Regions from separate parts of the Glutamicibacter sp. St.4D3 genome, predicted to be linked through region 1. Evidence: predicted binding sites of a transcription regulator. Region 1 holds the regulator's gene; the other holds the start of a gene.
What was found. Region 1 encodes HspR, which represses chaperone genes until heat shock. Its sites were predicted from a motif close to AAGTTGAGTCNNNNNGACTCAACTT; they were not measured.

Region 1 (3,408 bases):
AACAAGCTCGATGCGGTACTGCAGTCTCACGGACTGGAGCGTATCGACCAGGCGGGTGTGGAGTTCGACCCGAACGTCCACGAGGCGCTGCTGCGTCAGCCGGTTGAGGGGATCGACGCCGACCATGTGGGACAGATCCTGCGTATTGGATACAAGAAGGGGGAGCGCATCCTGCGCGCCGCCCAGGTGATGGTATCCACCGGCGAGTAGTCGCCGACAAATAACACATCGACACTGCCCACTGCCGAGAATCGACAGTGGGCAGTGTCGAACCGGCTGACGAAAGGTTGGAGGCCTGATGGCAAGTCAGGATTGGATCGAAAAGGACTTTTACGCGATCCTCGGCGTCTCGAAGGATGCCGACGACGCGGAAATCAAGAAGGCCTACCGCAAGCTGGCACGCAAGTACCACCCGGATACGAACCCCGGGGACGCGGCGGCCGAACAGAAATTCAAGGACATCTCCGAGGCGAACTCGGTACTGTCCGACCCGGAACAGCGCCAGCAGTACGATGCCATCCGCGCCATGGGGTCCGGGGCACGCTTCACCTCCGGCGCCGGCGCCGGGGCCCAGGGGGCAGGTTTCGAGGACATCTTCTCCAACCTCTTCGGGGGCGGCGGCGGGGCACGCGGCGGTGGACAGGTTCCCCCGGAGTTCGCGGACCTCTTTGGCGGTGGCGGCGGTTTCGGCGGCGGCGGATTTGGCGGCGGCTTCGGCCGGCAGGCACCGCCGCGCAAGGGCGCGGACCGCAACGCCAGCACCACCATCTCCTTCGCCGGCTCGATCAACGGCACGACCATCGGGCTGCGTGAACCCAGCGGCGAAGTAATCGACGTGCGCATTCCCGCCGGCATCCGCGACGGGCAGTCCGTGCGCGTGCGCGGCAAGGGGCAGCCCGGCCCGGCGGGCAACGGGGACCTGCTGGTGAAGGTCAAGGTCAGTGAACACCCGTTCTTCAAGCGCGACGGGAACAACATCCGCATCCACGTTCCGGTCAGCTTCGATGAAGCTGCCCTGGGGGCCAAGATCCAGGTGCCGACGCTGAACGGCGAAGAAGTCACCGTCAAGGTGCCCGCCGGTTCCAGCTCGGGACGAACGCTGCGCCTGAAGGGCCGGGGAGTGAAGACTTCCAAGGCCTCCGGTGACCTGATGATCGTCCTGGACGTGATGGTGCCGCAGAACCTGAGCGATGAAGCCAAGAAGGCCATCGAGCAGTTCGCCGCGGCCACGGCCGGGGATGACCCGCGGGCCGATCTGGCGGCCCGGGCACGGCTATAGCAAGGGGCCGGCAACCCATCCGCTGACGGGTTGCCGGCCGCACGTACATGTTCGGGCACCGAGTGGGGCTGCCCGAACCGAAAAGGTGGTAGGTGAAAGTGACCGGGGATTACATACGACCGGTATTTGTCATTTCGGTTGCCGCGCAGCTGGCTGACATGCATCCACAGACCCTGCGCCAGTACGACCGCATGGGCCTGGTCTCTCCCAGCAGGCAGGCCGGCAAGCAGCGGCGCTACTCGCAGCGCGATGTGCAGCTGCTGCGCCAGGTCCAGCAGCTGAGCAAGGAAGGCGTTTCGCTCGAAGGCATCCGGCGCATTCTGCAGCTTGAGGCCGAGGTGGACCAGCTGCGCCGGCAGGTTGGATCCCTGCAGGAGGAGGTCTATGAGTTGCGCAGCAACCAGAGCCGCGTGTTTGCCGCAGGCACCATGGCCGGGGACATTGTCACGCTCAGCCGCGGCACCCGCCCGCAGCGCCGCGAACCACAGGTCACACTGTTCACTACCCGGCGCGCGATCGGTCCCTAGCCGATCAGCCCGTGCCTGCGCAGGCGGGCCAGAAGGTTGGCGCGCACCGCCGGCCACTCGTGGGGCAGGATCGAGAAGACCACGGTGTCGCGCAGCGACTGGGTTGCCGGGTCATACATGTGGCTGCGCAGCACACCGTCCTGCTTTGCGCCCAGCCGGGAGATGGCGGCCCGGCTGGCCTGATTGTGCCAATGCGTGCGGAATTCAACCGCGATGCACTTCAGATCCTCGAACGCCCGGCTCAGCAGCATGAACTTGGCCGCCGGGTTGATTCCCGTTCCCTGGGCCGAGGGTGCCAGGAACGTGGAACCGATTTCGACCCGTCGGTTCACCGCATCAATATTCATCAACGTTGTGGCGCCCACGGCGCGTCCCGCACGGGCATCGATGATCGCGTACGGCGCCATCAGCCCCTGATCCTGGAGTTCCAGACGTCGTTCAATCTCAGAACCCACTGCGGTGGGGGCCGGGATCGAGGTAAACCACAACTCCTGCATGCCCTCTTCGGCGACGACCGCGGCCAGATCGTTCATGTGGGATGAAGCCAGCTGCTCCAAGCGGGTCTGGGCAAACTCCAGGGTGGGACACGACGACAAATCCATGGTTGAACCTTAGCGCCACAGCCCTCCGGCTGCCCCATCCGGGTGGGACGAGGGCGAAAATACTTCCGCCGCGCCGCCGGGCACCCAGCGTCTAGTTGCGCGTGTAGGCCAGGTCAAACACGCGGCGTCCGGCCTTCAACGCCTTGCTTTCAAAACTGGTCAGGATGCGACGCTCAAAGCGCGGGGCCCAGCCGCCCAGCTCATCGGTAAAGGTTGGCTCGGAGTCATGGCCTTCCAGCCCCTCACGACGCACCCTGGTCAGTTCGCTGTGCTTGCCGGCCAGATTGCCCGGATGCTGGTTGGTGAACTGAGGGTGTGCCTCCAGCAGCTCGCGCATCTGCTCCGCGTAGTTGGACCAGTCGGTGGCCAGTCGCAGGGTGCCGCCGGGCTTGAGTACGCGCGCGACCTTGTCCAGGAATTCGGTCTTGATCAGGCGGCGCTTGTGGTGGCGGGTCTTGTGCCAGGGGTCGGAGAAGAAGATCCAGATTTCATCGGCGCTGGACGCAGGCAGCATGACATCGAGCACCTCGGGCGCGTTGGCCTGAATCGCGCGTACATTCTGCAGCCCAAAGGACTCGACCTTCAGCATCAGCTGGGCCAAGCCGGGGCGGTAGACCTCCACCGCCAGGTAGTTGCGCTCCGCGTCGTCCTTGGCCGCGTTGGCGATGCATTCGCCCAACCCGGTGCCGATCTCCACGATCAGCGGAGCGGTGCGTTCGAAGGTTTGCTGCAGGTCCAGCTGCTGATCCTCGGCAACGGAGGTGTCGGTCTGCTTGCGTTCCGGTTCGATCACGTAGCGGTCGGCATTGCGTTCCCAGGCTCGGGCGCGACGTCCCTGCAGCCGGTTGCCACGGCGAACGAAGGAAAACGGTTCCTTGCGGAACAGTTCCGGGTCGCGGGTGCCGGTTTCGGGGGAGGGAATCGAATCTGCGCTACGGTCGCTCATGATGCCTAATCCTATCGGAGCCGCCGGCCGCACCGGGAGCAGGAAGGCCGGGAG
Region 2 (3,408 bases), 1.1 Mb from region 1:
GTCGTGACCGATGTACCCCGGAGGGGCACCGATCAGCCGTGCCACGGTGTGCTTCTCACCGTATTCGCTCATGTCGATACGGATCAGCGCATCGGACTTGCCGAACAGGTTCGTCGCAAGCGCCTTGGCCAGCTCGGTCTTACCCACGCCGGTCGGGCCCAGGAACATGAACGAGGCAATCGGACGGTTGGCGTTGGCCATGCCGGTGCGTGAACGACGCACCGCACGAGCCACCGCGGAGACCGCATCGTGCTGGCCGATGACCGAGGAATGCAATTCCTCTTCCAGTTTGGCCAGGCGCGACTTGTCATCCGAGGTGATCCGGGCGGCCGGGATGCCGGTCGAGCGGGCAATGACCTCGGCGATCTGCTCCTCATCGACCACGCGGGTCACGCTCTTGCCACCGGTGGACTCCACCTGGCGGATCCGTTCGGTCAGCTCGGTGATGTGGTCGCGCCACGCACCGGCGTCCTCGAACCGTTCCTCCGCGATGGCCCGGGCCTTGTCCCGTTCGGAGTCAACCAGCTCGGAACGCAGCGCCTGGACATCCACGGTGCCGTCGGCGGCAATCGAGCGCCGGGCACCGGCAATGTCCAGCAGGTCGATGGCCTTGTCCGGCAGCTGACGGTCGGTCAGGTAGCGGGCCGAGAGGCTCACCGCGGCCTGCAGGGCCGCGTCCGTGTACTGGACTTGGTGGTGATCCTCGTAGGACTCCTTCAGACCCTGCAGGATCTGCAGTGCATGCTCCTCGCTGGGCTCATTGACGGTGACCTTGCCGAAGCGGCGGGTCAGCGCGGCATCCTTCTCCACCTTGCGGAACTCGGAGAGGGTGGTGGCGCCGATCAGCCGCAACTCACCGCGGGCCAGCCGCGGCTTGAGGATGTTGGCCGCATCCATGCTGCCCGATTCCCCGGCCCCCGCGCCGACCAACAGGTGCATCTCATCGATGAACACGATGGTCTGGCCCTCGGCGCTGGCGATTTCCTCCAGCAGGGAGGTCAGGCGCTGCTCGAAGTCACCGCGGTAGCGGGTACCGGCGAGCATGCCCGGCAGGTCAATGGAGATCAGCCGGGTGCCCGAGATCTGCTCCGGCACCTCGTCGGCGACGATGGAACGGGCCAGGCCCTCGGCGATGGCGGTCTTGCCGACGCCGGCTTCACCGATCAGCACCGGGTTGTTCTTGGTGCGCCGGGCCAGGATCTCAATGACCTGCTCCAGTTCCTGGTCGCGACCGATCACCGGGTCGATCTGCCCATCGGCAGCCAGTGCGGTCAAGTCGGTGCCGAAGCGCTCCAGCATCGACTCGTCGGATTCCTGTTGCTGTTCCTGCTGCCCCTGGCCGGCGGCACGCTGTGCCTGTTCGGCAGCGGCCTGCTGCAGGGACTGGGCGGTCACACCGTGCTCGGCCAGCAAGATTCCCACCGGGGACTCCGGGGAGAAGACAAAGGCCAGGAACAGGTGCTCCGGATCAATGTAGGTGGAGCCGTAGTTGCGAGCCACCTGGTAGGCGTCAAACAGGGAACGCTGGGCAGCGGCCGAGAGCCGGTTGGTCTTCTCGTTGCTTTCCGAGCGCTTGGGAAGACGCTGGTTGGCTGCGGCGGCCAGGGCCTCGAGGTCCACTCCCATGAACTTCAAGTGCGAGGCAACCGGTTCGGTATGCAGCAATGCCAAAAGCAAGTGCAAGGCATCGATTTCGTCGTGGCCGTCCTCGCTGGCAATAGTGGCAGCCCGTGAAACCACTTCATGAGTGCGTTGCGAGAGCAGACGGGTGATGTCGATCGGACGGGCTGATTGGGCTCGCGAAGAGAGGAACCGCGAAAGGAATTCCTCAAACGAGCCATCGGCGGATGAACCGAAGAACGCTGGCAAGTGAGCCTCCTGAAACTTGAGTGTTACGTACTCATGTTCAACGCTACAGATCGCCAACTATTCCCGAACACCGAAAATTGGTTCGAAAGTTATGCGCTTCACACGCTGGGGCGGCTTTAACGGTGCGGGGGGTCGATTTCTCGCGCGTTGAGATTCACCAGTTGGAGCTGGGTGGCCACGATCAGTGCCTGGACGCGGTCACGCACGCCAAGCTTGTGGAAGATTTTGGCCATATGCGATTTAACCGTCGTCTCGGCGACATCGAGGTATTTGCAGATTTCGGTGTTGTTCAGGCCTTGGGACAAGAGGGTGAGGATCTGCATCTCGCGGGCGGTGAGGCCCAGCTCGTCAGCGACACCTTCGGAGGAGGCGGGCGGGCTGTAGGCACGCTGCACGGCTGCGATCAGGTCCGTGGATACCGAGGGGGAGATGGCGGCGGTGCCCGAATGCACCGACAATACTGCCTGAACGATTTCCGCCGGCTCGGTATCCTTCACGAGGTATCCCGAGGCGCCGGCCAGTAGGACGGGCACCAGGTAATCATCGGAGGAGAACGCGGTAATCGCCAGGATTGCCGTTTGTGGACTGTGGTGTTTGATCTGTCGGGTGGCCTCGACGCCGTCCATGATCGGCATCTGCAAATCCATGAGAACAACATCCACCTCGTGAGAGGAGCAGTAGTTTACTGCTTCCTGTCCATTTTGTACGGAATTTAATAACAAAATGGCATCGTCTGTTGCTAGGATTGTGCCCAAGGCACGCCGGATGAGCGGTTCGTCGTCCGCAATCAGAACTCTGACTTGCTCCATGGGTAATTCAACTTCCTTTGCGGGAACCGAAAAAGTGGCTGCTTAGTGTCGAAGTATATAAGTTCTAGCGTTGGGGATGGATTATGAAACTCGTATATGCAGCAGCTGCACTGGCCTTGGCTATCTCGCCAATTGCCGCCGTTCAGTCCGCCGCACCCGCCCAGGCCGCACCGGCCGTGGCGCAGGCAGGACCTCCGGTGGCTTCGCCGGCCGGTTGGGCAACCGACTTCTCGAAGTGGGTCTGCAAGCGCTACGGAGTGTCTTGCTAATCAGCCTTTCGATGGCTTACCGCTTAGGCCCGGTTTAGAGTGCGCATGAGTTTACGAACAAAATTGCACCTAAGCCGGGTCTTCGGCGGTAGGAACCTGATTATTTGGCTCGGAATACTCGCTCTCGCAGCTGTAACGCTTACTGAGATTGTAACGCTGCTACAGAACGGCATCGGAAACAGTGATGGGCGAGTGATCCGAGCTGCTGGCTTTGCGGTCCTACTTATAATCATTCTTGCTCTGGCTTACAGGTTTGTGTGGGCTTCCCTTGGCGCCTACATTGCGATGTTGTTTTTTGCCTTTGGCAATGGGGAACAATTACTTCTTCTTGTTGCTTCACTCGGTATTTTTACCGCCTTGGTCGCAAGCGTTGATTCTGCGCTCGTCCGAAACATCTACCTGTCATTGTTAGTGGTTTGGATGTTGCAGTTTGCCATCCGTGCTCAAGATGACGCAATCAC

Region 2: AC6I21_RS01565 (ATP-dependent Clp protease ATP-binding subunit) is a predicted target of HspR. The motif match lies at 1,883-1,907, and genes of this name have one in related genera.

The regions. Positions count from the first base shown of each region.
Region 1 covers NZ_AP039380.1:2,545,157-2,548,564, reverse strand. The annotation lists gene AC6I21_RS11800 (nucleotide exchange factor GrpE) at 1-210, shown strand, start outside; gene AC6I21_RS11795 (DnaJ C-terminal domain-containing protein) at 299-1,279, shown strand; gene AC6I21_RS11790 (heat shock protein transcriptional repressor HspR) at 1,378-1,806, shown strand; gene AC6I21_RS11785 (GNAT family N-acetyltransferase) at 1,803-2,408, opposite strand; gene trmB (tRNA (guanosine(46)-N7)-methyltransferase TrmB) at 2,500-3,354, opposite strand.
Region 2 covers NZ_AP039380.1:326,711-330,118, forward strand. The annotation lists gene AC6I21_RS01565 (ATP-dependent Clp protease ATP-binding subunit) at 1-1,869, opposite strand, end outside; gene AC6I21_RS01570 (response regulator) at 1,986-2,678, opposite strand; gene AC6I21_RS01575 (sensor histidine kinase) at 2,993-3,408, shown strand, end outside.